DNA from 4 places in the Limosilactobacillus portuensis genome. Region 1 is predicted to be linked to each of the others. Evidence: predicted binding sites of a transcription regulator. Region 1 holds the regulator's gene; each other region holds the start of a gene.

Region 1 (7,846 bases):
GTTCCCTCCGGATTATTCCAAGCGATCAAAGTATTGTCTAAATCACTAAAAACAGCACGAATACCATGAGCCTTTAATTGTTCAGGAGAAACTGAATAAATACTCTCTACCATCCATGTTGGTTTAAACTCTTCTAACAAAGTCATACCTCTCAAATAATTACTATTATTCTAATTATAACGATTGTTTCTTCCAACCGCTACTCTTAACGGCCTAATTAATCTGGGAAAATAAAAAAGCAACGATCCACTGGCTACTCACCAATGACCGTTGCTTCATTTTAAGAACTCTTAGTTAAGAGCCTTCTTTGCTTCGTCAACGATAGCCTTGAATGCTTCAGCATCGTTAACAGCCAAATCAGCTAACATCTTCCGGTTAATGTCAATGTTAGCTAACTTCAAGCCATGCATTAACTTGCTGTAGCTAATATCGTTCATGCGTGCAGCAGCGTTAATCCGGGCAATCCAAAGTTCACGGAACTTACGCTTATTAACCTTCCGGTCACGGAAAGCATAAGTGTAGCTCTTCATTACTTGATCCTTAGCAGTCTTAAAAAGACGGTGCTTTGAACCACGGTAACCCTTTGCTAATTTCATAATGCGCTTACGACGTGCGCGCGTAACAGTTCCACCTTTAACTCGCATGTTGAATTCCTCCTACGTGTTTTTCTTATTTCGAACGAAGTTTACTTAAATGGGAGTAACTTCTTGTAACGTTTTACGTTGGACTTGTCCATCATGCTCAAGCCACGTAATTGACGACGTTGCTTCTTGGTCTTACCGTGGAAACGGTGACTGGTGAATGAATTACCACTCTTGAATCCACCATTAGCAGTACGCTTAAAACGCTTTGCAGCGGCACGGTTAGTCTTCATCTTTGGCATAAGAAAAATTCCCTACTTTCTTAAATTAGTTTTTTGCTTTATCAGCAGCTGGGGCAAGAGTTAAGAAAATACTCCGCCCTTCCATCTTTGGTCGTTGTACAACTGTTGCAATGTCCTCAGTTTCTTTGGCCATTCTTTCAATCATGTCACGACCGATATCCTTATGGGTGATAGCACGACCACGGAATCGTAAGGAAACACGAACTTTATCGCCCTTTTCAATAAACTTACGAACTCGCTTCAATTTGACATTAAAGTCATTCGTATCGATTGAAGGGCTCAACCGAATTTCCTTAACCGTTACAGTCTTTTGCTTCTTTCGAGCTTCACGCTCTTTCTTTTGCATTTCGTAACGGTACTTTCCGTAATCCATGATCCGGGCAACAGCTGGCCGCGCCTTTGGGGCTACCAAAACCAAATCAAGGTTAGCATCTTCAGCTAATTGTAACGCCTCGCGTTTTGACTTAATTCCTAACTGTTCGCCATCCTGACCAATTAGCCGTACTTCACGAGCACGAATACCGTTATTGACAATCATATCTTGAGCTATGGCAACGCACCTCCAATTTTATTAGCGAAAGATCAAGCAAAAAGCGGAGTGCATTCTACACCCCGCTAATAATAAACAACACTATTATTGTTCTTATTTAACTCGTCAGCCCGGCAATTCTTATCACCTAGGCGAGAAGCGGGTGCTCCTGCTTTTTCTTTCAACGTTATCTAGAATACTAAAGCGATCATTCAATGTCAAGGGATAGCATTAAATATTTTTATCCTTTATCACGAAGATTGGCCCCAGCCATTTCATATTGACGAGAAAGGAACTTGATCCGTTCCATAATCCGACTTGCCTTAACCGGCTCTTCTTCTCCCTTTACATTCACCGTCAAGTGGTCTTGAAGCTCATCCATTGAAAAGTTTGAACTAAAGAATGTTGGAAGTTCTTCTTGCATTCGATATTCTAAGATAACACCAAGAATATCGTCTCTGGCCCAAGTGGTCATTGCATCAGCACCAATATCATCAAGCACTAATACTGGGGCCTTTTTTACCGCATCAAGTTTTGAGCCCAAATTATTTGTCTTAATTGAATTACGCATCTCAACAACAAAACTCGGAAAATGCATCATCGTTGTTGCAACACCCTTTTGTTGGGCAAGCTCGTTGGCAATTGCTCCCAAAAGATAAGTCTTCCCAACACCAAACCGACCGTAAAGATATAATCCGGGATGAAATTCATTTGGAGAATATTGATCAACAAAATCAAGGGCTGCATTTAAAGCAATGTTCCGTGTTTCTGTTTGGTACGGCTCATCAATATAAAATCGATCAAAGGAAGCCCCATGAATAAACTTAGGCATATTAATTGAAGAAACCAGTTGCTTAATATGAGCTTGCCGTTGTTGCTCAAGCAGTTTTTTGGTAGGCACATAAGTTACGTCAATTTGTCCCGCATTAACAATCAATTGCGGGGAATAACCCGGCGCTACCGTGGCCGTTCCCTTATTAATCAATTGTTTTTCGTGAAAGTATTCATAAAGCTTGGCCTCGCCTCGCTCAACTGCTTGTGGTGAAAGTTTTTGAGAATTATTCTTCAAAAAGGTGGCAACTTCTGGATCATTCAGAACCTGACTGATCATTTGCTCATAAGCAGGACCGAAATTTTGGCTCTTCATAATTTCTTTCATTGTTTTACTTAACGATTTCATTTACTCTCATCCCCTTCAGAGCCACCCGACTTTTTTCGCCTTGCTAACCGTTGACGAAGCCGCTCTAATTGTTCTGGTGTTGGCTTCTTGATTTGCTGTTCATCTTCATTAGCCCATGCTGGCATCTTTTCGCGAACAGTAGTAGTTCGCTGGCGATAATAGTTTGTTTGACGACTAGTACGTTTCTGCGCCTTTTGATCGTTAAACTCATGGATATGGGCAAGCGCTTCTTCAGCGGTCGCCACTCCAGCACGCATCCAGTTATTAGCAATCGCATTTACATAATTTGCTTGAAGTGTCGGTCGTTTAAGCGATGCAATTACATACCATGAAAGAATATTAACAACGCCTGCATCTAATCGTTGTTCCTGAATTAAGTTCCGAATAATCGCCCGTTCTCCTGAAGTCACAAAGCCACCCATCTGTTGTTTTAGCTGTTGAAGAAACGTCACCGGTGCATAGTATTTACATGTTTCAATTAACTGTTGTTCTTCCTGCGAAAATGCAGTTGTTCTCTTTTCTTCACTAACTTTTTCTTTGTCCGGCCGCTTAGCATCGACCCGGTATTCCTCAGCTATAATTTGTTTAAGTCGCTGCGGACGAATTTTGCTTGTTGTCAAATCAGTTGATTTGGTAATCAGTCGGGCCATTGTCGGTTCATCAATTCCATAGAGTTGGTGCTCAACTTCTATTAAATCACGATTACTACTTAGATCCCTTTCGGTTATGGGCTGGCTCTTTAACAATTGCACTAGAGTCGGCCAGTCAAAATCAACAGTAGCTACCTCTTTCTCTGGTTTCTTTTCACTAACTATTTTTTTGCGAGTAGTAGCGATCTCTGTCGGTAAATGTGTAATCCGCTGATCATCAACATGAAAAGCATCAAAGAAGTTATGGGTAATTTCTTTTAATGTTGCTTGACGATTTCCTAAGGTAAAACGGTTAGCAAATTCACCCAACTCCTTAAAACGCGCCTCGCCAACAGCCTCTAGCAGCAGAATACTAAGAAGGTTATCATTGATAAACTCAGCTGGCGTAAGTGTTGACTGAAGCTCATAAACGAATAAATCACCAAGCTGATCAGTTTGGGCAAAAGTCCGTAGCATCCCGGTTCCTTCCAGGCGTTGAATGCCTTCTTCAGCTGTCTGCAATCCTGCGTTAAGCTGAACTAGTAATTGAGATTGGAGATGCCGATCACTAATTGCTGGTTTTTCGTTCAATTGTGTTCTTAAGGCATGAAACATCGCAAATGCAGCTGTTCCTAATATTGGCTGGTAAAAAAGTTCAAAAACATTTTCATTAAAATTCGACCATTGGTGGCTAGCAGTAACAATATATCCAGCCCCTGGATCAAATATTGATTTGCTTTTAGTCATTATGGCCTCGTTCCCCTTTACTTCTTATCGCTATTTTTCATCATGGATTCCAGCTCGTTCATGAACGCATCAACATCCTTGAATTGACGGTAAACACTTGCAAAACGAATGTAGGCAATTTCGTCAATGTCTTTCAATTCTTGCATGACAAATTTACCGATCACCTGACTGGAGACCTCATTTTCACCAAGGCTGCGAACTTCTTTTTCAATTTTATCAGTTACTTTTGTTAGGCGCTCCATGCTAACAGGACGTTTTTCTGCGGATCTAACAATCCCGTTTAAAATCTTTTGACGACTAAATTCTTGCCGTGTTCCATCTTTTTTTATCACCAATAATGGGGTCTCTTCATACCGTTCAAAAGTGGTAAACCGGAAACCACAGTGAATGCATTCTCGACGTCGTCTAATAAAAGTGCCATCTTCACTTGGCCGACTATCAACAACACGCGAACCGTTTTTATGACAGTGTGGACAACGCATCTGGCCTTCCTCCTTGCTTACTATTAAATAGTTTTCATTTTATCATAACTTATTATTATGCATCTGATCAATTAATCCAGCAACTTGTCGTTTTAATTCTTCCTTACTTCCGTTATTATCAATTACAATATCAGCCAATCGTTTCTTCTTTGCTAATGGTATCTGAGAGTCAATCCGCTGCTCTGCTTCAGTTTGCGAATACCCATTCCGCTTCATTAATCGTTGGACCTGGATTTGATGATCGGTAGTAACAACCACGACCAGGTCACATTCATCAGTATAGTTTTCCTCAAATAGGAGCGGAGCATCTAAAATTACATACGGAATTTGTTGTTTTTGGTAGTTCTTTACCTGTCGCCAGATCTCTTCACGAATCAATGGCTGCATTATCATATTCAACTTAGCTAATTTAGTTTGATCACTGAATACAAGGGAACCCAACGCCTGCCGATTTAACGTTTGGTCAGCATTCAAGATCCCACTCCCGAATACTGCTGTTAACCGTTCTAACCCCTTTGAATGTGCGGTTTGGAGCTGACGAACCACCTGATCCGCGTCAATTACCGGATACCCACTTAACCTTAACAAATTACTAACAGTTGATTTACCAGTTGCAATTCCACCAGTTAATCCAATCAGCTTAGTCATTTTTCATCTCCAATAATGGTTGGCAATGTGGACAAAATGTGGTTCCTCGCTGATTAACTTTTATTTTCACCATTTTTGTACCACAGCGCGGACAATGATCGCCACCGTGACCATACGCATTTAACTGCTCCTGAAATGCACCAGCATCGCCAAACGCATTTTTAAACGTATGAACAGTTGTCCCTTTATACTCAATTGCCCTGGATAACTCTTGAATAATGTTATCATGTAGGACCTGGATCTGTTTATCAGTAAGGGTGTTAGCGGGCTGTTCAGGATTGATCCCGCTCATCCAAAGGACTTCATCAACATAGATATTTCCTAATCCAGCAACATGTCGTTGATTAAGCAAAAACGGTTTTATTTTTCCACGGCTTCGTCGCAAGATTCGTTTAAAGTAGTCAACCTTAAAGTCAGTAGCAGTGGGCTCTGGACCAATTGTTTTTAACCCGCCAACTGTCATCTCATCGCCAGTTTTTACTAGTGTCATTCGGCCAAATTTCCGAGTATCACGGTAGCAAAGTTCTGTTCCATCCGTAAATTTAAAAACAACATGAGTATGCTTATCAACCGAAGTCCCTGCCGGTTGTGTATAGTAACTGCCCTCCATACGCAAGTGAGAAACCATTGTTAGGTGATTACTAAACCGAAAAAGAAGGTATTTGCCACGACGGTCAACAGTTTTGATTGTCTGGCCAATCAGCGACTGCCTAAACTGTTCAACATCATTAGTAATTGTCTTACCATAATGAACATTAATTCCATTAATCTTCCGTCCTGCAGCAATCTTTAATAATCCCCGACGGACCGTTTCAACTTCTGGTAATTCCGGCATCTATCCTTCCTCCTCAAATTATTTCTTTAGATCATACCACGTGTCACCATATTTACTATCGACCTTTAACGGAACAGAAAGTTTAACCGCTGAATCCATTACATCAGGAACCAGTTTACTCAATACTGGAATCTCTTCTTTTGGCGCTTCGAAGACCAATTCGTCATGGATTTGGAGAAGCATCTTAGCCTTTAACTGACGCTTTTCTAATTCATCTTGCATCTTAATCATTGCAATTTTAATGATATCCGCAGCGCTTCCCTGAATTGGCGTATTCATTGCGGTTCGTTCAGCAAATGAACGCCGACTGAAGCTCTTGGCATTAATGTCTGGTAAGTAACGGCGACGATGAGTAATCGTTTCAACATACCCATTTTGCCGTGCAAATTCAATCGTGTTATGAATATAATCCTTAACCTTTGGGAATTCTTTAAAGTAATTTTGAATGAATTCATGAGCTTGACTGCGGCTAACGTGAATTCGTTGGGCTAACCCATAATCACTAATCCCATAAACAATTCCAAAGTTAACTGCCTTTGCCCGCCGACGCATATTACGGTCAATCTCTTGATCCGGCTTTAAATGAAAAATCCGGCGAGCTGTACTGGCATGGATATCCTCACCGTTCTTAAAGTCTTCCTGAAGATTATGATCACCTGTAATATGAGCGAGAACTCGTAATTCAACCTGTGAATAATCAGAAGAGAATATCTGCCACCCTTCATGACTCGGGACAAACGCTTGACGAATAAGCCGCCCTTCTGGTAATCGTACTGGGATGTTCTGTAGATTAGGATCAACCGACGATAAGCGTCCAGTTTGGGTTAATGTTTGTAAATAACGGGTATGGATCTTTTGATCGCTCGAATGAATAACTTTTAGCAGTCCCTTAATATACGTTGATTGAAGCTTTGAGATCTGACGATATTGAAGAATATTTTCCACAATTGGTGCCTGGGGAGCTAATTTTTCGAGAACGTCAACAGCTGTTGAATACCCTGTCTTAGTTTTCTTAATAACAGGTAGCTTTAACTTTTCAAAGAGAATTTTACCAAGCTGTTTAGTAGAGTTAATGTTAAACTCTTCGCCAGCTTCTTGATAAATCTGTTCTTCAATCTCCGTGAGCCGTTCAGTTAACTTGCTCCCCATATTCTTTAACGTTTGCGCGTCAACATGAACCCCAGTAATTTCCATTTTGGCTAAGACCTGGGTTAGTGGCAATTCAATATCAGTATAAAGAGGTAACTGTTCGTTTTTCTTTAACTGTTCAAATAATTGAGGGCGCAATTGTTCAATTGCCCGTGCCTTATTGGCAAGGTGCTGAAAGAACAGCTGATCATCATCAGGGATTGCCCTCTTAGCTCCCTTTCCATAAACCTCTTCATCCGTTTGCACATCATCATATCCATGCTCATGAGCTAATTTTCCCAGATCATTGCTATTGTCATTAGTATTCAAAAGATAGGATGCCAGAAGAAGATCAAAATCAATTCCATCAAGAGCAATTCCTAATCGGTTCAAGCCAACAATCTGTGCTTTTGCATTAAAAACGTCCTTCTTGATCTTAGAATCTGTTAACCAGCTTTTGAGTTCAGGAGTCTTCAGCAATTCAGGATCACGACTTACTAACCACTGTTTATCGTTGCCCAGCGCAAAGCCGGCAAATGGTGAAGTATGATAGTTTGGATCCGGCATCTCTAAGTAAAAGCTTCCCCGATCACCTAATTTAGCAACTAGATCCAGGTTATCAGCGGTTAGTTCTGTATACTCAATCGGTGCAGTTTCAATGTCCTGATCATCTGGTGAAACAGCCATTTTCTTCAAGAATGACTGAAAATCCATCTTCTGGTAGAAATCAATTAGTTTTTCTGTTTGCGGGCCCTTATATTCAAGATCTGCTAGCTTAATTTCAA
Region 2 (7,846 bases), 140 kb from region 1:
ATGACCTCATCAACGGTTTCTAATATACACGATTAAAATTACATGGTAGTTACCACAAATTATCAATTTCAGCCTTTTCCGTAATCTGATGTAATAAAAAGTTTATTTTCACTCTTGAGAAATGATAATAAATCCCAGTAGCAAGCGCTCCACGTGTCTTTCTTTATCAAATCATTTATAAAAGATATTTTGTAATAAAGAAAAACAAAAAAGTCTAAATTAGAGATTTCTGACCCTTAATTTAGACTTTTTATCACTATTCAGTGTGTTTCTGTAACTGTTTTGTAACTAAGAAAGACGCGCTAACCATGAACTAGCTGGTAATTGCGTCTTAAAGAAGTCATCAGGAGCATTAAAATGAGAGGTCTCTTCTTGATCATTAACCACTGTCTTTGCACTACTAGCAATTACACGGTGTTGATGAAGCTCCAATGGTTCGTCATCCACAGTGGCTAATTTTCCCCACTTCAACTGTGCATTAGGAGCTACCCATCCCCACTCATTCACTTGGGCACTAGTGTTTTCACCGTAGCCATCAACCTGAGTAACCACCTCTTGCTGGCAGTCAGCCTCAACCATAGAAGCTAACTGAACATTCCAACGCGCATCAGAGCCATCAAGAAAACTATAAAAGTTGCTGTATCCGTGTTGATTCTTTGGAATAATTCCTTCCACATCCAGCTTTGAACTCCGTGCCTGATAAGAATGAACCGCTTGACAAACTAAATTGCCATAATAGCTGTTATTTTGGCAGAACTTTACCTGCGCTCCTGCCCCCATCAAAATCTCAGTAGCAGTATATAACGGAGCTTGCGTCTCATAACTACCTTCTTCAATGATCGTTACTTGAGCGCCAGCACCAACGATGATTAGGTTATGCGGATTATTGCTCCTCGTTACTAACTCAATTTTTAACGGTTTCTCTAATTTTGTCTCATCTGGAACATAAATAAATTGACCAGTATCCATTAATGCCAGGTGAAGTGCATTCAACTGGTTATCTTGCCAGCGAACTGCTTTTTCCATCAAGTTTTCCTGTAATAATTCGGGATATTTCTGAACAGCCACATTGATTGGCAGTGCTACAAAATCATCCCCATCATGATTCAGTGATAAAGATTCATCATTACCAGCAATACTTGGTTGCTGCCACTTTGCTAACCATGCTTGCTGGTGATTGGCTAACGGAAACCGTTTTTGCAACATTATTGCTAATGAACGCTTCTTTTGGAGCCAGTCTGGTTGTCCCTGACTAGCCTTTTGAACAGTCTTCAATAATTCTTCATTCATTCATTTCACCTGTTAATGGACTAACTTATCCCAAATAACCACTTTGCCACTAGCAAATGACTTAGGGACATCAATAATTCGTTGATTGGAACTGCCCCGGAATTGTAAAGTCAGATCCTTTTTTGCCAACAAGAACCGACCATCAACCAGAATATCAATATTATGAAGCATTTCCAATTTATCATCAGAATCCTTCAATAGTTCTTCCCAGGTATATCCAGACCATGACCAAATATCTTTAGTATGGCCGAATTCTTTTCGTAACCGGTGAATTAGCTTTAAACAAACCTGAGTGTTTAAGAACGGTTCGCCGCCAAGAAGAGTAAGCCCCTGAACATAACTTTGCGAAAGATCCTCCATTATCTGATCTTCAAGTTCCTGGGTATAAGGCTGTCCATAGTGAAAATTTTGTGCCGCCTTATTGTAGCAACCCGGACAATTAAATAAACAACCACTAACATAAACACTGCATCGAACCCCTTCACCATCAACAAAATTAAACGGTTTATAGTCCGCTACGTATTGAAGTGAATGATCCTTTGCCAACCACTCCTTTGGTTGTGGATTTTTTGGTAATCTTTGCGGCCTTTTCTCTACCATTCTAATCCCCCACTAAATTTGATCGCCATTAATGGCAGCCCGATCTTCTTTTGAATCGAATTGACGATTTTGTTCAAACTGAGCAGCCGACTTAATCATTGAAGAACTCATATGCTTTACTCGGTGGATAATTTCCTCGTGCCGACCATGAACCATTGGTCGCTGTTGTGGATTACCTAAGTAGCCACAAGTCCGCTTAACAACGTCACACGTTGCCGGATCGTGGTTCCCACATTGCGGACACTTAAACCCACGTGCAGTTGCCTCAAATTCGCCTTTAAAGCCACACTTAAAGCATTGATCAATTGCGGTATTTGTTCCTAAGTAGCCAACATGATCATAAGCCCAGTCCCAAACTGCTTCGAGCGCCTTCGGATTTTGACGAAGATTTGGATACTCGCAATAGTGAATAAAACCACCGGCAGCTTGGTATGGGAACGCTTCTTCAAATTCTAGTTTCTCAAATGGTGTCGGATGCTTGCGAACATCATAGTGGAAACTGTTAGTGTAATATTCCTTATCAGTAACATCCTCAATCCGGCCAAATTTTTTAAGGTCATTTTGGCAGAAAGTATCAGTCAATGATTCAGCGGGAGTTGAGTAAAGACTGTAGTGGTAGCCTTCTTCGCTTTCCCATTTAGCACAAAGTTCATGCATCGCCTTAGCAATCGAAACTGCAAAGTCATGAGCTTCCTGGTTATGTTCCCAATTTGAACCATAAAAGGTGGTGCAAACTTCATACAATCCAATGTACCCCAAAGAAATGGTTGCTCGACTATTTTTAAAGACTTCATCAACACTATCAGTCCGCTTTAGTCGCTTTCCAAACGCACCATACATGTAAAGCAATGGTGCATTTTCGGGCTTGGCCTGCTTTGTCCGCGCAATCCGGTACTTCAAGGCAGTGTGACAAATATTCATCTTTTCTTGGAAAATTTGCCAAAAGAGTTCCTTATCGCCTTGAGCTTCAAGGGCAATTCGCGGTAAGTTAACCGTTACAACCCCAAGATTCATTCGACCAGAATTAACCTCTTTACCGGTTTCAGGGTCTTTCCACCCTTGCAAGAACGAACGACATCCCATTGGTGTCTTAAAACTGCCAGTGATTTCTTTAATTTTGTCATACATTAGTAGGTCTGGGTACATCCGCTTAGTTGAACATTCAAGTGCAAGTTGCTTGATATCATAATTTGGATCACCAGGTTGTAAGTTTAACCCACGCTTCAATGTAAAAATCAATTTAGGGAAGATTGCTGTCCGGTGTTCCTTTCCCAGTCCCTTAATCCGGATCTGCAGAATTGCTTTTTGAATCTCCCGGCTAATCCAGCTAGTCCCTAGGCCAAAGTTAATTGTGGTAAATGGTGTTTGACCCTGACTTGAATAAAGAGTGTTGATCTCATATTCCAGGGCCTGCATTGCATCATAAATATCCTTCTTTGTCTTCGCCCGAGCAAATTCTTCCCGCTTTTCAGGAGCGATCCACTCCTCAGCATCCTTCATATGCTTTTGGTAATTCAATTTAGCATATGGTTCCAATAATTGGTCAATCCGGTTAGCGGAACAACCACCGTACTGTAATGAAGCCACGTTTGCAATAATTTGGGACATCTGAGCAGTTGCAGTTTGAATTGAACGTGGTGAAGAAACCCAAGCATTCCCAATTTTGAAGCCATTCTTGAACATTTCATCAAAGTCGATCAAGCAACAATTAGTTTCGGGAGTCACTGGGGAATAGTCCAGATCATGCCAGTGAATATCGCCACGTAAATGCGCCTTAGCTACTAAATCAGGTAACATTTTCAATCCCAAAGCACGGCTAACGACCCCTGCTTCCAGATCCCGTTGCGTATTAAAAACGTGACTATCCTTATTGGCGTTTTCGTGGACAACCCGTGAATTACGGTCAAACAATTGACTAAGCTTATATTGCGGATCAGTTGCTTCCGCGAAGTTTTCTTCGTCTTGACGACGATAGTTAACATATTTTTGAGCCAAAATGTTTTGGTCTGCTTTCTTTAGCCCTGAAATAAATGCCTGTGCAATTTCAATCGTAGAAACTGTTTTCTTTCCCATAAAGGAGAGCAGCTCTTGGTAAACAGCAGCTTTCGTTTCACTATCAGCATTTAGTTCTTTTAACACTAAGTCAATCTTATAACCGTAAAAGGGTGTCTCAGTGCCGTCACGCTTTACAACCTTTACATCGGTCAGATTTTGTAAACTTGTATCATTCATTAACTCTATTTTCATTTCTGCAGACCCCTCTTTTATTGTTTAACGATTGCTATCTTACTATTGAATAAATTGAAGAGAAAGGTTGACTTCCCCAACACAATATGTAGGGGGTAGGATATTATATCCACTATTTATTGTGATTTTTACTCAATTGAGATAATCTAATTAAGAATGATAAAGTACAAAGTCCTGCCTTATTAACTTTCTCCTGGATTTTGTATTGAAAATCCATCTTTTTTCTCTTCCTCATATTATCAATAGATAAATCACTTAACTAAAAATTTATTAGTCTAGACATATGAAAAATGATTCATATATAGCTAATCCTTAACTGATTACTTCAATAAAGTTCAGTGGAGAGGTCTAAATTTATGGTTATTTTATATTGCTTTTTATTTTGATTCCCTTATTAACTCGTGAATCATAAGTTAGCTTAACATACGCAGGCATGATAATTGGCAATGCGGTTACCAAAATCATCAAGCCAAGAATCACAGCAATCAAAATCAAGGTCATAATTCCATAGAGGACTAGGGCACAGGATTTCCATTCAAAATAAATTAAATGAAAGCAAAATCTAAGAAACATATTGAAGTGATATTAGATATCCTAAATTCGGACAATGATGTACAAACAATGTACAAGAACAAAAATAATTAATTTAAAAAGTAAAAAATAGGTTGAAGCAAGATGCATCAAGCTTCAACCTATTTCCATTATTTGCTAACTAATATTAATTATCCGTCTAAAGTATGCCTCCGGTGGGGGTCGAACCCACACTCCCTCAACGGGAACTGGATTTTGAGTCCAGCGCGTCTGCCAATTCCGCCACAGAGGCAAAATATTAATATTAGCTAACAACTAAAAGGTGGTAATCGGATTTGAACCGATGATAAAGGTTTTGCAGACCTCTGCCTTACCACTTGGCTATACCACCAAATAGTTAACGTTAAAAGTGATAAATGCCTTTTAACAAAGGGCGGTATGTGGGATTCGAACCCACGCGTGCCGGACCCACAAACCGGTGTGTTAACCAAACTTCACCAATACCGCCAAAAAATTCATAAAAGCAGGGATAGTAGGAATCGAACCCACAATGACGGTTTTGGAGACCGTAGTTATACCGTTTAACTATATCCCTATAAAATGGGGGAGAGTGGATTCGAACCACCGAACCCGAAGGAACGGTTTTACAGACCGTCGCGTTTAACCAGACTTCGCTACTCCCCCATAAATGGCGCGGGACGGAATCGAACCGCCGACACACGGAGCTTCAATCCGTTGCTCTACCAACTGAGCTACCGAGCCATTGCGATAATATGGGTTTTATTAAATTACCAAACACAACTTTCGTTGTGAATGGAGGATACAGGGCTCGAACCTGTGACCTCCTGCTTGTAAGGCAGATGCTCTCCCAACTGAGCTAATCCTCCATAAAGAGTGACCCGTGCGGGATTTGAACCCACGATACCAGCGTGAAAGGCTGGTGTCTTAACCACTTGACTAACGGGTCATAACAACGGAGAGTAAGGGATTCGAACCCTTGATACAGGCTTTAACCCGTATACAGCATTTCCAATGTTGCTCCTTCGGCCAACTCGGACAACTCTCCAAAATCCGAGCCCTGGCAACGAACCAGGTGCCAAAGCTCAATCAAATCGCGTGGCAACGTCCTATCCTCGCAGGGAGCGATCCCCCAACTACTTTTGGCGTGTTGAAGCTTAACTTCTGTGTTCGGCATGGGAACAGGTGTATCCTTCAAGCCATCATCACCACACTTACCCTTCCGGGCAAGAGCTTGCGCTCTCAAAACTAAACAATATCGCTCTTCTTCCAAACCTTACCGCTTAACTTGGTTAAGTCCTCGACCGATTAGTAATGGTCCGCTCCATGCCTCACGGCACTTCCACTTCCATCCTATCTACCACATCATCTTTGTGGGGTCTTACTTCCCGAAGGAATGGGAAATCTCATCTCGAGGCGAGTTTCACACTTAGATGCTTTCAGCGTTTATCTCGTCCATACATAGCTACCCAGCGGTGCTCCTGGCGGAACAACTGGTACACCAGCGGTATGTCCATCCCGGTCCTCTCGTACTAAGGACAGGTCCTCTCAAATTTCCTCCGCCCGCGACGGATAGGGACCGAACTGTCTCACGACGTTCTGAACCCAGCTCGCGTACCGCTTTAATGGGCGAACAGCCCAACCCTTGGGACCGACTACAGCCCCAGGATGCGATGAGCCGACATCGAGGTGCCAAACCTCCCCGTCGATGTGGACTCTTGGGGGAGATAAGCCTGTTATCCCCAGGGTAGCTTTTATCCGTTGAGCGATGGCCCTTCCATGCGGAACCACCGGATCACTAAGCCCGACTTTCGTCCCTGCTCGACCTGTCTGTCTCGCAGTCAAGCTCGCTTGTGCCTTTACACTCTGCGAATGATTTCCAACCATTCTGAGCGAACCTTTGGGCGCCTCCGTTACCTTTTAGGAGGCGACCGCCCCAGTCAAACTGCCCACCTGACACTGTCTCCCAGCACGTTCAGTGCTGCGGGTTAGAGTGGTCATAATGCAAGGGTAGTATCCCACCAACGCCTCCGTCGAAACTAGCGTTCCGACTTCTATGGCTCCTACCTATCCTGTACAAGCAGTACAAACACTCAATATCAAGCTACAGTAAAGCTCCATGGGGTCTTTCCGTCCTGTCGCGGGTACCCTGCATCTTCACAGGGATTTCAATTTCACCGAGTCTCTCGTTGAGACAGCGCCCAGATCGTTACGCCTTTCGTGCGGGTCGGAACTTACCCGACAAGGAATTTCGCTACCTTAGGACCGTTATAGTTACGGCCGCCGTTTACTGGGGCTTCAATTCAGAGCTTCGCCGAAGCTAACCCTTCCTTTTAACCTTCCAGCACCGGGCAGGCGTCAGCCCCTATACTTCATCTTACGATTTTGCAGAAACCTGTGTTTTTGATAAACAGTCGCCTGGGCCTATTCACTGCGGCTGGTCTTGCGACCAGCACCCCTTCTCCCGAAGTTACGGGGTCATTTTGCCGAGTTCCTTAACGAGAGTTCACTCGCTCACCTTAGGATTCTCTCCTCGACTACCTGTGTCGGTTTGCGGTACGGGCAGTTAACGTGCTCCTTAGAAGCTTTTCTCGGCAGTGTGACATCGGCAACTTCGCTACTGTAATTTCGCTCCCCATCACAGCTTGTCAACCCGGATGTAAGCATTTGACTCACATCCTGACTTACTGCTTGGCCCCACTCTTCCAATCGTGAGGTTTGCTTAGCCTCCTGCGTCCCTCCATCGTCAAACGCAGTTAACTGGTACAGGAATCTCAACCTGTTATCCATCGCCTACGCCTCTCGGCCTCGGCTTAGGTCCCGACTTACCCTGGGAGGACGAGCCTTCCCCAGGAAACCTTAGTCATTCGGTGGACAGGATTCTCACCTGTCTTTCGCTACTCATACCGGCATTCTCACTTCTAAGCGCTCCACCAGTCCTCACGGTCTAGCTTCACCGCCCTTAGAACGCTCTCCTATCACGTGCACGTAGTGCACATCCACAGTTTCGGTAATATGCTTAGCCCCGGTACATTTTCGGCGCAGAATCACTCGACTAGTGAGCTATTACGCACTCTTTAAATGGTGGCTGCTTCTGAGCCAACATCCTAGTTGTCTATGCAACTCCACATCCTTTTCCACTTAGCATATATTTAGGGAC
Region 3 (7,846 bases), 840 kb from region 1:
CAAGGAAGGCCAATTTTTCAAAAATGATCCCAAAGACTAATCCGGCAACGAGACTAATAACCATTAAATAGCACTTCTCGATAATTGTCAGGAGTTGAAGATTATGACTGGTCATTCCTAACATGCTATAAAGTCCGATCTCCCGGCTCCGTTGCTGCCAAAGAAAGCGATTGACATAGATTAGAAATGCTAAGGTAACGAGGAAAATGAACTTGAAGCCAAGATCCAACATTGCTGAAGTAACAGCCCCAGTATTAAGTTTCTTTAAGCTTGAGTTAGCTTCAATTGCAAGAAAAATGTAGTTAATAGCGACAAGCATAATGGTCGCCATTAGGTAGGGACCATAACTCCGCATGTTTCGCTTAAAACTAGAATTGATTAATTTAGAGTACAGCATCCTTATTCACCACCGTTCGTAATGGTCATCATTGTATTGCTAATCTGCTCTTGGTATTCCTTAAGCGAATCATCGCCACGGAATAATTCATGGTAAATTCTGCCGTCTTTAATAAAAAGAGTTCGCTTAGCATGACTAGCAGCGGCAGCACTATGGGTAACCATGATGATTGTTTGTCCATTACCGTTAACGGTATCAAAGAGATCAAGAATTTCGTTACTGGTATTTGAATCAAGGGCACCGGTTGGTTCGTCAGCTAACAGGAGATCGGGTTGAGCAATTAATGCCCGAGCAATTGCTACCCGTTGTTGTTGACCACCAGATGTTTCTGTTGGAAAGCGATCAATGATTTGGTTAATCCCTAATGCTTTAGCAAGTGGCTTAACCCGTTGAGCCATTTCTGCTACGGGAACCTGAGCTAAAACTAACGGAAGGTAAATGTTATCTCGGTTGGAAAGACTATCCAGGAGATTAAAGCGCTGGAAAATAAAGCCGAGGTGTTCGCGACGGTACTTAGCTGCCTCGTCAGCAGTCAGTTCGCTTAAATCTTGCCCGTTTAATAGAATTTCACCAGCACTAGCCTTTTCTAAGGTTGCGATAATATTCAACAAGGTGCTTTTCCCAGCGCCAGATTCACCCATGATTGCGATGTATTCACCAGCGTTAACGTCAAAGCTAATATCTTTGAGTGCGTGAACTGGGTGAGCTGAATTAGCATTATATGTTCGTTTAATGTGGCTAAGGTGTAAGAGGTTCATGATGATTGATCCTTTCTTTGATGGTTGCGTTTGTGAGAGAAGAGTACTTCTGAGGCGCAGTGGCTGATGTTCTAGGCAGCAGAGTCAAAATGTGTTCGCCAGGAACTTGCTAGAGATAACGTTCTAGGCTACATAGTCAAGATCTGTTCGCCCTAACCTTCCTCGAGCTAACGACCTCCGACTCCGACGACAAGACGCCGTTCGTCGGAGAAATCGTTAGCCACCGGAAGGTCTTAACGGGCTCACACTCTATCTTCATTATAAAAAGGCTCTCCGGCAATTGGTACTTACAGAATTGCGGAGAACCTTACAGAATTGTAATGTTTACGGACTGTGTTGTTACTTTTTAATGGCCTTGTGTTTGACATTATTTCCTGGGAAATGGAGAGTAGCACGAGTTCCCTGACCGGTTTTGGACGTGATTGTTAGATCGAAATTTAGCTGGGCGGTGATCTTCTTAACTAAATATAGTCCCATCCCCGTTGACTTAGTTGTTTGGTGACCATTTTTGCCAGAAAAGCCATTGTCATAGATGCGGGGGAGATCACTGCTGGAAATTCCAGTTCCCTGATTAATAATTTGGAGACTGTTATCAGCCCAATTAAAGAAAATCGTTGCCCCATTAGGCGAATATTTAATGGCGTTTGTTAGAAGTTGGTTGATACAGAAGCGGAGCCACTTTCTGTCAGTTAAGACAGAGATGCCGTTAAGGTGCTGGAGTTTGGGAACGAGCTGACGACTAATGAAAACAGAAGAGTTTTGCTTCAGGATTGTCGTGATGAGTGCTTGAAGGTTGATCCATTCAAAATTAAAGTCATTGCTAGACATTGCGAGACGCTCGTCATTTAATAACATTTCTAAATGGTAGTCTGCCTGCTGGATAGCTTGACGGATTACCTTGCTGGGGACCATATCGTTATTTTCCGCGGCTGCCTGTAAACTGGTCAATGAATTTTTGATTTCGTGAGAATACAGTTCAACATGGTCTAACTGCTCTTGTTGATGATTATGCAAGCTCCGGATTAAATGATCGCTTTTCCGTCGTTGGAACTTATTAGTGTGGAGAAGTTGAGCTTCAGTTGGAGTGTTTGCGGGGATGTCCTGTTCCTTGATGATTGCTTTTAGCCGTTTAGCAGATTGGTAGCTGTTGATGAAGAACCAGATTACTAGGAAGGGTAAGCTAAAGCGAATAACGTCCCAGAAAAAGCTTTGGGGGATGTAGTACAAAATTGTTAAGAGCTTAATAATCCCGAGAAGAAAAAGGTAAACAATGGTAAGTGGTAAAAATGACTTTAATTGGTAGAACCAGAATTTTTTATTTTGCATGACGGGTCACCAACCGATAGCCAATTCCACGTTCAGTTCGCAGATTATCATTCAAATTGACAGTTGCTAGTTTAGACCGCAGTCGACTGATATTAACGTTTAAAGTATTATCATTAAGGAATTTACCACCCTGCCAAAGCCATTCAAGAAGTTGCTCCTTAGTAACCGTTTGATTTAGGTGGGTAATAAGGACGCTGAGAAGGGCGCTTTCAGTGGGAGATAATTGAACAGTTCCCTTGGGTGTCGTTAGTTCATTAGTGAGTGAATTAAGATCATTCGTGTCCCAATTGAGGCTGTCCACATTGCCCGGTTCCTGATTTCTCCGGAGAAGCGCCTGGATTTTAGCTAGCAGGACAGCAGTAGAAAAGGGCTTCATGATGTAATCGTCAGCTCCAGAGGCGATTGCGTGCATAATATTACTATCAATATCCGCTGCTGAAATAACAATAATCGGTGCTTTTGTAATTTGACGCACAGCACTAATCCAATAAAAACCGTCAAAAGTTGGTAGGGTAATATCAAATAAGATTAGGTCAGGGTCAGCTTCTTCCACTTCGTCCACCACGTGATCCCAATCTTTAACGGTGATGATTGTGTGTTTCCATTTTGCTAATTCAGTTCTGATCGTTTTGATAATTGTGGGATTGTCTTCCACAACGAATATTTTAGCCATCCTTGAGCCCCCAAAAAGTTAAATAACTAATCAGATCATACATTAAGAAAATCCCCAACTCAAATCACAAGGACCTGAATTGGGGACTAGTAAGTTTATGTTAAGCTTGGGTATTTAAGTTAGCAGAGTACTTAGCTTCTTCTTTTTCAAGCCGGGCACGTTCACGCTTGTTGTACCATGGTGAAATGGTGAAGGCTAAGACATCATTGATGATGTAAACCATACTGTTAACGGCCATTGCTAATGAAGCATCACCTTGGGCAAATGTGATTCCCCAAAGAACCATCTGGAAGATTCCGGAAGCCAACCACCAGAAGTATTGGTTGTTGTACCGTAAGAAACAAATAACACCAGCAGTCAAACTAATTGAGAAGCTAATAGCATCAATCCATGGCCGCGGATCATTAGTTAAAGCACCGATCAGATAACCAGAAACTAGGTAAACAGCAATTGTTGAAAGAATTGCAACAACCCAAGTTTTACCAGTGAATTTCCGGATTTTGGAGACCATATTGATATTCCAATTAGCAGAAAGCAGGACTGGAATATCTAGAGTAACAACGTAAGCAAGCTGTTCACCAATACTGAGATAGTTTTTGGCGCTGAAACCAACAATGATAAAACAGATAGCAGAGAGGATTCCCAACCAACCGTTAACGGATTTAGCAGCATTAATTGCTAAGATACAAAGAACTCCCAGTGTTGTTCCGATAAAGGTAATTACCGTGATCCAGGTAATTTTATCGTTTACCAAGGTCATTACCTGACAGCCAAGGCTGAAGAAAAACAGGTAGTAGTTTTGTTGAGGCCAACCCTTAAGCTGGTGAGCGAGAAAGTGTAAATAGTTCTTCATTACTCAAAGTCTCCTATATCAATATATTGTGTCCACGTTAAATGAATAAAAACAAAAAATACAATATGTTGTGGACGACGTGCGAACGCAACGAGATCTAGTATAGCATTCTTCGCTAGCGAAACAAGCAGAAAAACAGCCGATTAATCAGTCGATATTTGCCTTAATTAGGTTAGTGCAGGGGACCGAGTTAATTTCAAAATATTTTTTCCGGAACTGGTTTAAACTGATTCCTCAGGTGAGGTTAATTGAACGGCTAAAATTTTAACCTGGTAGATAGACTGTGGTGCCTGAACGGAAACCGTCTGCCCAACTTTTTGATGCAGTAGCGCTTGCCCAAGCGGTGAGTCAAATGAAATCTTTTGCTTTTGCAAATCGGCTTCTTGCTTACCAACAATCGTATAGTCGACCCGTTCATCATCGTCTATAAATTGAAGGGTGACTGTAGTTCCAAGATCGATGGTTTGTGAGTCAGTGGGTTTGATGATTTCCGCATATTGAAGTTGCTTATTTAAGTAGCGCAACCGGCTTTCCAAATAACGCAATTCACGCTTAGCGGTACTATACTCGGTGTTTTCTGATAAGTCACCAAGAGCTCGGGCGGCTTTTAATTGAGCAATCTTGGCGGGACGCTGTGCTTGCAGCTTTTTGATTTCCTGCTCAATTTCGTGATAGCCGGTTGGTGTCATTTTTTGAAAATATACGTGAGCCATTGCTTCTTGGATCTTTTTACGTTGCATTAAAAATCGCTCCTTGTCGTCTTACTGACGGCCTAATTAATTGTTCATTTGTAATTATGATATGATAGAGAAGATAATTCAATTTTTGATGGAGGAATAATTGGGAAATGAGCGAACAGGAAGAACATATTAAAGGGTTCTTAAATTCGTCCACGTATGACCAGTTATCTGCTAATCAGCAGAAACATGCTCAAAATATTTTGACCCGGTTCAATAAGTATATGACCGAAGAGCACCAACTGGATGATACCGCGTGGACACCCCAAGCGGTTCAACAAGTAATGGTTGGTCAATTTATTGCTGATCCAGCGTTAACTAATTCGTTTGGAATTGCCGTGTCACCAGTGCTGAAGGCTTATCAAAAGTTCTTGGGGAATAAGCAATTAGGTGCAATTGAAAAGGCCATTGATGAGCAGCGTTCAGTAATGAATAAGTGTCGGAAAGCTCACCAGACATTGGCTGAATTAAATGGTGAACCACAAAAGGCAGCTGCTTCGGATCTTAAAAAGCAAACCAGTAATCATGAAGCACCACAAAAAGATCAACCTGCTAAAGAGCCGGCGAGTGAAGAACTAAAGCAGCCGACCGCTCCTGTAAAGTTAATTCCAGCAGGGAAGATGAAGCAGGAAATTACGCGGATCAAAAAAGAGGTCGCCACCGCTCCGGAATTTAAGGAAAAGGACCTCAGCATTGCCGATCAGCAATATCTGGTTGCGGAATTTCTGCAATTAATGTATCAGGAATGTCATCAAGGAATTAATCAATGGCGGTTTGCTGACTTGCAATTGGTCTTGGGGATGATGATGCCGCTAGATCCAAATATTACCAAGTTGGAGATCCTAAATATCGTTCCAACTGCCCAAGCACTATTTGACTACTTGAAACGGACTGACCAGATTGATATGGAGCAGTACCGGGTTGCTTTGAAGTCAATTGCTCATATGCAAACTTCCCAAAACATGTTGGCTTCAATGGAGCGTCGTCAACGGACAACTCAATTGATGCTTTCATACATCCAGAGTCAAGGTGTCGATACTGATAACGTGAACAAAACCGAAAAGTGGATGGATGCCCACCAATCGCAAGTGGCAACGTTTATGCGGTCGATCCTTAGTCCGTGGGGAGAGTACGAGCGGCAACAATTGCATAAGCGGCAACAGGCAACTCGTCAACCAGTTCCGGTAGAAAAGGATCGGCAATTGTTAAGGAAAAAGCGAGTCCCACAAGGAATTAAATTTAGTAAGAAACGACGAAAAAAGCGGAAAAAGTAATTAATTTATTTTGTCGTGCGTGATGGAAAGGAGCTGAGATTAGTGAGTGCATATATTCCTGAAAACATGGAAGAAGTAGCTGTTCAGGTGGCTAAACACCAGGTTCATGGTGAACAAGTAACACCAGAAGAAGTGATTGAGCAGGCCGTTCCGGACATTTTGCAGGCCTTATTGGATGAGGCGCTTGAAGGACGCTACGATGAGGTAAAACGTGACGGGGATAAGTTAATTGTTACCGATGCAATGGGTGAACAAGTTGGTGTTGTTACTCCAAACGGCAAGAGCTTTGTTGATGACTTCAAAACTGATTCAGACGCATTGATTGGCTACCTTGAATCACAAGTTGCTAAGCTGGTTGGTGGCCGGTAAAGGAAATGACAATATGGAAAAACCTAATAAGCCTTTTTATAGTTTTCCTTCTTTCTATGCAGACGTATTTGTAGTTATTATTTGGTTGACAACCCTTTTCGAGAAAGATAGTTGGGTAATTAAAGTTATTGCGATTATCTTTTTAGGGTTTGAAGTTGTCGAGCTGCCAAAGTATTTCCTAAAAAAGAAATAGTTTTAAAATGAAAAACGATCGTAATGGGAAATTCCCATCACGGTCGTTTTTATTACGTTAAAGCCGATTTTTTATTTCATATGGCTTAGCCTTATCAGCTTTCGGCTTGACTTGCGCATCTTTTGCATAGAAGATTGCGTATTCTTCGTCATCGGGCCCCTTAGCAATAACGAGATCATCAGCTTCTCGTTCACGCTTGAAGATTTGGCCCTTACGAACTGCCTCGTTGTAATCATGAATATTAGCGATTGAATCGCCAGGGTTAAAGAAAATTCTTGTTTCCATTTTATTATTCCTCCTTATGCCCGACTTGGAATATCAAATTCTGCCTGAGCTAAGATATGACCCTTAGCGGCATGGATAAACTCGTTTAACCAGTAGTGGTTTTTCAGCGGCAACTGGTCATCAAGAGCGTAAACCTTTAGTGTGTAGTGGTGGGTCTGATCTGGTGGTTGTGGACCGACGTAACCGCTAGAAATTGCAGGATCGCCATTAACTAGGGATCCAGCATTACTATTATTTCCTTGAACAAATTGATCGCTTAGTTGGCGACTAGCATTTGCCGGAATGGAAGTCATGGTGCTTGGAATATTAGCAGCTAGCCAATGAATCCAGGTAAACCCACAAACTGGGGTGGAATCATAATCAACAAAAACGATGGCAAATGTCTTTGTTTTGGTAGGGGCTTCACTGATTTCGATTGGAAAAGATTTAATTGGGTGGTCAGCTAGCATTAAGTTAGCTGGAGCGTACTTACCGTATTCATCAGCTAACATTCCGTTAATAAGCGGGACTGAAATTTTCATTAAAATCACTTCTTTAATCTAAATATAGTTGTTGTAGTTGCTTAAGATCATTCGGTGAGAGATCGAAGTATTCGGTTAAGTAATTTTGAACGTTTCCGTAATTAGTATTGATCAGATCAATTGCCTGGTTAAGGTAATCGACTGAAACAGAACCGAGAGCACGGCGATTTTCCACTACGACTTCACTTTCGCCCTTATCACGTAACGTTTGAAGCCACTGTTCTCGAAAACTCTGAGTTGCCTTATTGGTAAGCAAGTAATCTTTCAGAATCGTTTCTTCAGGTACTTGGAGAGCACTTAGAATTAGGTAGGCAGCCATCCCTGTACGATCCTTCCCGGCAGTACAGTGAAAAAGACTGGCCTGAGCGGGGTTATTACTTAACAGAAGCTCAAACATTCGCTGGTAAGCAGCCTTAGCAGTCGGAACCTCTACCATTCGACGGTAAACATCCAGCATGTG
Region 4 (7,846 bases), 810 kb from region 1:
TGATCCAGAATACTTAATGCATCCCGCATCCCACCTTCTGCAGCATTTGCGATTACCCATAATGCCTTTTCATCATACTCCACCTTTTTCTGATCCAAAATGTACTTCATGCGTTCAAATGAATCAGTAGCTGAAATACGACGGAAATCAAACCGCTGAACCCGAGAAATAATTGTAAGCGGGATCTTATGCGGCTCAGTTGTTGCCAAAATAAAGATTACATTGGCAGGTGGTTCTTCCAACGTCTTAAGCAAAGCATTAAACGCCCCTGTTGAAAGCATGTGAACTTCATCAATAATGTAAACTTTATAGTCCGCTTGCGTTGGTGCATACTTCGCCTTATCACGAATATCACGAATCTCCTCCACACCGTTATTCGATGCAGCATCAATTTCAATAACATCATTTAATTGGCCGTTAGTAATTGCTTTACAAGTATCACACTCATTACATGGCTCACCATCTTGAGAATGATGACAATTAACAGCCTTGGCGAAAATCTTAGCCGCAGAAGTCTTCCCAGTCCCCCGTGGCCCAGCGAAGAGGTAGGCATGACTAATTTGGTGAGTAATAATGGCGTTTTTGAGTGTCCGGGTAACAACTTGTTGACCAACCATATCGTCAAACCGTTGTGGACGCCATACACGATATAATGCCTGGTAACTCATTAATCAGCTTCCTTTCCGTAATTTTAATGCTGCTTAATATTATACTAGCTTTTATCAAAAGAAAAATCATTTGAACTGAATTTAAGACAAATAAAATTTTCAATTATAAAATTAAAGAGGCCAGGAAATAGAATCCCAGCCTCACGGTTAATTTCTTAAAAAACTTAGAGCACAAGATACATCAAACTTAGTGCTGCTTCCTTCCGGACCTGACACGGTTCGTAAGCATACCCTTGCTCTAAGGCCTTACGGCAAATATCATCATACAACATTTTATTTAGAATTACTAGTCTTTTTCTTTTTTCGGGCAAGTTTGCGTTTTTTTCTCACTGTCCGAAAAAAATCCTTTAACATTTGACTACACTGTTCACCAAGAACACCAGCGGTCACATAAACCTGATGATTCAATCGCTCATCACCAAGCAAATGATACAAACTATCGACCGTTCCTGCTTTAGGATCAGTCGCCCCGTAAAAAACATTTCTGATTCGCGCATTTACAATTGCTCCGCTACACATCATGCACGGCTCAAGAGTAACATATAGGTCACAATCTTCAAGACGCCAACTATGAAGGTAGGAACAAGCTTCCATAATTGCTAGCATTTCTGCATGATAAGTCACGTCCTGAAATTTTTCCCGCATGTTATGACCACGACCTATAATCTTACCTTGATAGGTCACTACCGCACCAATGGGAACCTCGTTTAACAACGCTGCTTTTTTTGCTTCAGTAATGGCCGCTCGCATAAACTTTGCTTGTTCTTCTCGGGGAACTGTTACTCTTTCCCTCATCGTAAAAATTCTCCTTTAATTCATGTTAAATTTCTCTTTTCAGTGTATAATATTAATTTGTTGATCAATCTATCATTTATCAAGAAATAAATCAAAAAGTTTCACATACATAATTGCCCACCTCATGTGCTATATATTGTGTTTCACCATTTAAAGTCACACAATATATAGCACTTTTTCATTGATTTTTTACATAAGATCGCTATACTAGAAAACATCAAATAAGACGAGTGAGGGGATCAAAATGGTTACTGTGTTTTCCAAAAATAACTGCATCCAATGCAAAATGACGAAGAAATTTTTAAAAGCCCACAACATTAATTTCGTTGAACATAATATTGATGAACAACCAGAATTCATTAACAGTTTAAAGTCAGAAGGCTTCATGGCAACTCCAGTCGTTAAATTGCCAAATGGTAATGCCTTTTCTGGTTTCCGTCCTGACGAATTAAATAAATTAACTCAAGCTATTTAATCTAATCGCAAGGACTATTCAAAATTCATCAACCTATACCGAAATTTGATGATTTTAGAGTGGTTAGTGATAGAAAGTATTTTTTATCGCAGCCACTTTTTTTATTCGCTATTTTTAATGAATAATAGAAAGTGAGAAAAAACATGGCACTGTCTGATATTGATTTAACACAAGTTAAGTACTATGACCTTAATAATGAAGTTAATATTCCCAAGGATGGCAAGATCCAATTAGACAAGGATCAAGCTGCCCTCAAAGACTTTATTGAGAATAATGTAAAGCCTAATACCAAGCAATTTGCTTCGGTAACCGCTCGCTATAAGTGGTTAGAAGACAATGACTATATTGAAGACGGTTTTATGGACAAGTATAGTGATGCTTTTATTGAAAAGTTATACGACTACTTGAAGCAACAAGATTTTCATTTTCATTCATTTATGGCCGCTTACAAGTTCTATGCTCAATATGCCTTGCGAACTAACGACAAGGAATATTATCTCGAGAACTATATCGACCGGGTTGCAATGAACGCCCTTTACCTAGCAAACGGGGATGAAGATTTAGCAATGATCTTGGCTGATGAAATTATTCACCAGCGCTACCAGCCAGCTACCCCAACCTTCTTAAACGTTGGTCGGAAACGGCGGGGAGAGTTCGTTTCATGCTTTGCCATTCAGCCAACAGATAACATGAACACAATTGGTCGGACAATCAATTCCGCACTCCAGCTTTCTAAGATTGGTGGCGGTGTGGGAATTAATTTAAGCAACCTCCGTGAAGCTGGGGCCCCAATCAAGAAAATCGAACATGCTGCTAGCGGGGTTGTCCCGGTAATGAAATTGTTAGAAGATAGTTTTTCCTATTCTAACCAGCTGGGACAGCGTCAAGGTGCCGGAGTTGTTTACCTTAGCGTCTTCCACCCGGATATTATTGAATTCCTAGGTGCCAAGAAGGAAAATGCTGACGAAAAAATTCGGCTAAAGACTCTCTCACTTGGAATCACCGTTCCTGATAAGTTCTATGAATTGGTTGAAAAAGACGAAGATATGTACCTTTTTAGCCCTTACGATGTAGAACGGGTATACGGTAAGCCATTCTCCTACGTTGATATTACTGAAGAATACGATAATATGGTTGCTAACGATGAGATCCACAAAAAGAAAGTGAATGCCCGTGACCTCGAAGATGAAATCAGTAAGCTTCAACAAGAATCTGGCTATCCTTACATTATCAACATTGACACCGTTAACCGTGACAATCCAATTGACGGTAAAATCGTGATGAGTAACCTCTGTTCTGAAATCGCTCAGGTTCAGACCCCATCTGTTGTTGCCGATGATCAAAGTTACGAAACGCTTGGTACTGATATTAGCTGCAATTTAGGTTCTACTAATATTGCTAACATGATGAATACCCCAGATTTTGGTCGTTCAATTCGCGCAATCGTTCGTGGTCTAACTCGGATCAGTGACGTTGAAAGCCTCGATGTGGTTCCTTCAATCAAAAAGGGGAACGAGCTTAGCCACTCAATTGGGCTTGGAGCAATGGGCCTTCATGGCTACTTAGCAAAGAATCATATTCAATACGGAAGCCCAGTTGCTGTTGAATTCACCAGTGTTTACTTCATGTTGCTTAATTACTGGTCATTAGTTGCATCAAATGAAATTGCAAAGGAACGCCACGAAACGTTCCATAATTTTGAAAAGAGCAAGTACGCTGATGGTTCATACTTTGACAAATACGTAAGTAAGGATTGGGGTCCTAAGTCTGACCTTGTTAAGAAGCTTTTTGCAAACATCCATATTCCAACAATTGACGACTGGAAGAAGCTAAAGGATGACGTTATGGCTGATGGATTATACAATGAATACCGGTTAGCGGTTGCGCCAAATGGTTCCACTTCATACATTAACGATTCAACTGCAAGCTTGACACCAATTATTAATCGGATTGAAGAACGTCAAGAGAAGATGATTGGGAAGATTTACTATCCTGCTCCATACCTTTCCAATGACACAATGCCATATTACCGTTCTGCATATGATATGGATATGCGGACAGTAATTGATACTTATGCAGCTGCTCAACAGCACGTTGATCAATCTCTATCGCTCACCCTCTTCGTTCGTTCAACCATACCAGAGGGTCTCTATGAATGGAAAAATGGTCGAACAAATAAAATGACCACTCGTGATCTCAACATTCTGCGGCACTATGCTTACAAGAAAGGGATCAAGTCAATTTACTACATCCGAACATTTACCGACGACAATGATGAAATTGGTGCAAACCAATGTGAAAGCTGTGTTATCTAAGCGGGATTAAATTGATTTTCAGATCGATGCTTGCTAAACTTAAAAATATATGAATTTTAAAAATTCACGTCTTAAAATGGTGATTGTGAATAAGGAGCCTAATAAATGAAGCTTGAAGAATATAAACCTTTGACAGAATACAAAGCGATTAATTGGAATGAAGTTTCCGATATGATCGACAAAGCAACTTGGGAGAAACTGACAGAACAGTTCTGGCTCGATACGCGAATTCCTGTTTCAAATGACTTAGATGATTGGCGAGAGCTTGATACCGATCATCAGTGGACTGTTGGTCACGTTTTCGGGGGATTAACCCTTCTGGATACTGTTCAATCTGAAGCTGGTTTAACTGCCTTAAAGCAAGACGTTAAGACACAGCACGAAACAGCAGTTTTAAATAATATCCAATTCATGGAATCTGTTCACGCTAAGAGTTACTCAACAATTTTCTCAACATTAAATACCCCTGAAGAGATTAACGAAATTTTTGACTGGTCAGATTCTGAAGAGTTCTTGCAAAACAAGGCGGTTCAAATTGCTAATATTTACCGTAATCCAGAAGAAGATCCATTAAAGAAGAAGGTTGCCAACGTTTTCCTTGAAACTTTCCTCTTCTATTCTGGTTTTTATACCCCACTTTATTATCTAGGACATAACAAGTTGAACAACGTTGCCGAAATTATTAAGTTAATTTTACGGGACGAGTCAGTTCACGGAACTTACATTGGTTACAAGTTCCAAGTGGGAATGCATGACCGGACAGAAAAGCAACAACAAGATATGAAGGATTGGATGTATAACTTCCTTTACGAATTATATGATAACGAAGAAAAGTACACCCACTTGCTTTATGATCAGGTTGGCTGGACCGAAGACGTCTTAACCTTTATTCGTTACAATGCCAATAAGGCCCTGATGAACCTCGGACAAGACCCACTCTTCCCCGATACCGCTTCAGATGTTAATCCAGTTGTTATGAACGGGATTTCCACATCAACTGCAAATCATGACTTCTTTAGTCAAGTAGGTAATGGCTACCGTTTAGGGGCTGTTGAAGCGATGAACGATGACGATTACAACGTTGCTGATCCAAACGCTTCAAAAGATAAGAACGATAAAGAGTAAAATTAAATATCCTAATAAAAACTGCAAGATAATCACTATTTGAGATTATCTTGCAGTTTTTGTTTAGCCTGTTCAGCTAAGAACATAGCTATCAAATATGCACTAAATATTTTTATTATAAGATTGTGAACTACATTTCAATCAATAATAAATAAAAGATCCTTCATTAGTGGACTAGTCCAAAAATAATACCAATATTTTTATTGTTTTCTCAGTCATTGAAGTAATAATATTGGAAACGCTAACACGACTTTTTACCATTGTTCATTCAATCACATAGCTATTTACTTTTTCAAAAAATATAGTATATTTATTTATGTTCAATGATTAACAAAAACTATAAAAACTAAAGGAGCTTATTCTCATGGCTAAAGATAAGAAAAATCTTGAAACTACAACAACTGTTGATAAAGAACAAGAAGCTCAAACTATGATTAATGACTTGGTAGAGCGTAGTCAAAAGGCTTTTGACAAATTACGTTACTACAGCCAAGAACAAGTTGATAAGATCTGTCAAGCAATGGCATTGGCAGCAGAAGAACACCACATGGATTTAGCCGTGGACGCTGCAAACGAAACTGGTCGTGGTGTTGCTGAAGATAAAGCAATTAAGAACATCTATGCTAGTGAATACATCTGGAACAACATTCGTCATGATAAGACTGTCGGTATTATCAAAGATGATGATGAAGACCAAACAATTACAATTGCTGATCCACTGGGAATTATCGCTGGTGTTGTCCCAGTTACTAACCCAACTTCAACTACAATTTTCAAATCCATTATTTCTGCTAAGACACGGAACACAATTATTTTCTCCTTCCACCCTCAAGCTTTAAAGTCATCAATTAAGACTGCAAAGATTCTTCAGGAAGCTGCAGAAAAAGCCGGTGCTCCTAAGGACATGATTCAATGGATTCCACAATGTAGTCTCGAAGCTACCAATGCATTACTTCGTCACCCTAACATTGCTACTATTTTGGCAACTGGTGGTCCTGCATTAGTTAAGGCTGCTTACAGTTCAGGTAATCCTGCATTAGGTGTTGGTCCTGGTAACGGTCCTGCCTACATTGAAAAGACTGCTAACATTGCTCGTTCTGTTTACGACATTGTTTTATCCAAGACCTTTGATAACGGTATGATTTGTGCTACTGAAAACTCAGTAGTTGTTGATGACGAAATTTATGACCAAGTAAAAGAAGAATTCAAGAAGTGGAATTGTTACTTCGTTAAGCCAAATGAGTTAGATACCTTCACCGAAGGATTTATTGACACTAAACGGCACCAAGTACGTGGCCCAATTGCCGGTCGTTCTGCTAACGCAATTGCTGAAATGTGTGGTTTGAAAGACGTTCCTGAACACACTAAGGTAATTATTGCTGAATACGAAGGTGTCGGTGACGATTATCCACTTTCAGCTGAAAAGCTTTCTCCAGTTCTGACCATGTACCGGGCAACTTCTCACGAAAACGCCTTTGATATTTGTCGTCAATTACTTCACTACGGTGGTGAAGGACACACTGCTGCTATCCATACACTTGATGATGATTTAGCTACTAAGTACGGCCTTGAAATGCGTGCTTCTCGGATCATCGTTAACTCACCATCTGGTATCGGTGGTATTGGTAACATCTACAACAACATGACCCCATCCCTTACTCTTGGTACTGGTTCATACGGTGGTAACTCAGTATCACACAACGTTACTGACTGGGATCTGTTAAACATTAAGGTTATTGCTAAGCGTCGTGAAAACCGTCAATGGGTTAAGATTCCCCCAAAAGTATACTTTCAACGCAACTCACTAAAAGAATTGCGCGACATTCCTAACATCGACCGTGCTTTTATCGTTACCGGTCCGGGAATGAGCAAGCGTGGTTACGTTCAACGAGTAATTGATGAATTACGTCTTCGTCAAAACGAAACTGCTTTCTTAGTTTTCGATGATGTTGAAGAAGATCCATCAACTAACACCGTTGAAAAGGGTGTTGCCATGATGAACGACTTTAAGCCGGACACCATCATTGCCCTTGGTGGTGGTTCACCAATGGACGCTGCCAAAGCAATGTGGATGTTCTACGAGCACCCAGAAACTTCATGGTACGGTGTTATGCAAAAGTACCTTGATATTCGTAAGCGTGCTTACCAAATCAAGAAGCCAACTAAGTCACAATTAATTGGGATTCCAACTACTTCAGGAACTGGTTCAGAAGTTACCCCGTTTGCCGTAATTACTGATTCAAAGACCCACGTTAAGTACCCACTTGCTGACTACGCATTAACTCCAAACATTGCGATTGTCGATTCACAATTCGTTGAAACTGTTCCTCCCAAGACCACTGCTTACACGGGCTTGGACGTCCTTTGTCACGCTACTGAATCATATGTTTCAGTAATGGCAACTGATTATACTCGTGGTTGGTCACTTCAAACTATCAAAGGAGTTATGGAATACCTTCCTAATTCTG

Evidence for each region. Region 1 encodes NrdR, which represses ribonucleotide reductase genes. Its sites were predicted from a motif close to ACACNATATATNGTGT; they were not measured.
Region 2: a site for NrdR is predicted at 4,217-4,232, ahead of nrdD (anaerobic ribonucleoside-triphosphate reductase). Genes of this name have one in related genera too.
Region 3: a site for NrdR is predicted at 4,066-4,081, ahead of pnuC (nicotinamide riboside transporter PnuC). Genes of this name have one in related genera too.
Region 4: a site for NrdR is predicted at 1,622-1,637, ahead of nrdH (glutaredoxin-like protein NrdH). Genes of this name have one in related genera too.

What each region holds. Positions count from the first base shown of each region.
Region 1 is NZ_CP117296.1:618,004-625,849, reverse strand. It holds gene PRK60_RS03145 (YqeG family HAD IIIA-type phosphatase) at 1-140, opposite strand, end outside; gene rplT (50S ribosomal protein L20) at 291-644, opposite strand; gene rpmI (50S ribosomal protein L35) at 686-883, opposite strand; gene infC (translation initiation factor IF-3) at 909-1,421, opposite strand; ribosomal protein L20 leader region at 1,463-1,593, opposite strand; gene dnaI (primosomal protein DnaI) at 1,654-2,592, opposite strand; gene PRK60_RS03120 (replication initiation and membrane attachment family protein) at 2,589-3,968, opposite strand; gene nrdR (transcriptional regulator NrdR) at 3,986-4,450, opposite strand; gene coaE (dephospho-CoA kinase) at 4,493-5,098, opposite strand; gene mutM (DNA-formamidopyrimidine glycosylase) at 5,091-5,933, opposite strand; gene polA (DNA polymerase I) at 5,952-7,846, opposite strand, start outside.
Region 2 is NZ_CP117296.1:481,589-489,434, reverse strand. It holds gene PRK60_RS02340 (SufD family Fe-S cluster assembly protein) at 289-1,290, opposite strand; gene nrdG (anaerobic ribonucleoside-triphosphate reductase activating protein) at 1,303-1,890, opposite strand; gene nrdD (anaerobic ribonucleoside-triphosphate reductase) at 1,903-4,137, opposite strand; tRNA gene PRK60_RS02325 (tRNA-Leu) at 4,876-4,960, opposite strand; tRNA gene PRK60_RS02320 (tRNA-Cys) at 4,989-5,059, opposite strand; tRNA gene PRK60_RS02315 (tRNA-His) at 5,101-5,175, opposite strand; tRNA gene PRK60_RS02310 (tRNA-Trp) at 5,193-5,263, opposite strand; tRNA gene PRK60_RS02305 (tRNA-Tyr) at 5,270-5,352, opposite strand; tRNA gene PRK60_RS02300 (tRNA-Phe) at 5,358-5,430, opposite strand; tRNA gene PRK60_RS02295 (tRNA-Val) at 5,483-5,555, opposite strand; tRNA gene PRK60_RS02290 (tRNA-Glu) at 5,564-5,635, opposite strand; tRNA gene PRK60_RS02285 (tRNA-Ser) at 5,643-5,734, opposite strand; rRNA gene rrf (5S ribosomal RNA) at 5,783-5,899, opposite strand; rRNA gene PRK60_RS02275 (23S ribosomal RNA) at 5,975-7,846, opposite strand, start outside.
Region 3 is NZ_CP117296.1:1,705,386-1,713,231, reverse strand. It holds gene PRK60_RS08730 (FtsX-like permease family protein) at 1-397, opposite strand, end outside; gene PRK60_RS08725 (ABC transporter ATP-binding protein) at 400-1,155, opposite strand; gene PRK60_RS08720 (sensor histidine kinase) at 1,495-2,481, opposite strand; gene PRK60_RS08715 (response regulator transcription factor) at 2,471-3,154, opposite strand; gene pnuC (nicotinamide riboside transporter PnuC) at 3,255-4,007, opposite strand; gene greA (transcription elongation factor GreA) at 4,229-4,747, opposite strand; gene PRK60_RS08700 (hypothetical protein) at 4,855-6,018, shown strand; gene PRK60_RS08695 (hypothetical protein) at 6,061-6,387, shown strand; gene PRK60_RS08690 (hypothetical protein) at 6,401-6,580, shown strand; gene PRK60_RS08685 (hypothetical protein) at 6,638-6,865, opposite strand; gene PRK60_RS08680 (YbhB/YbcL family Raf kinase inhibitor-like protein) at 6,880-7,386, opposite strand; gene PRK60_RS08675 (tyrosine-protein phosphatase) at 7,400-7,846, opposite strand, start outside.
Region 4 is NZ_CP117296.1:1,431,282-1,439,127, forward strand. It holds gene dnaX (DNA polymerase III subunit gamma/tau) at 1-668, opposite strand, end outside; RNA gene ffs (signal recognition particle sRNA small type) at 822-919, opposite strand; gene tadA (tRNA adenosine(34) deaminase TadA) at 942-1,463, opposite strand; gene nrdH (glutaredoxin-like protein NrdH) at 1,708-1,938, shown strand; gene nrdE (class 1b ribonucleoside-diphosphate reductase subunit alpha) at 2,082-4,253, shown strand; gene nrdF (class 1b ribonucleoside-diphosphate reductase subunit beta) at 4,359-5,378, shown strand; gene adhE (bifunctional acetaldehyde-CoA/alcohol dehydrogenase) at 5,743-7,846, shown strand, end outside.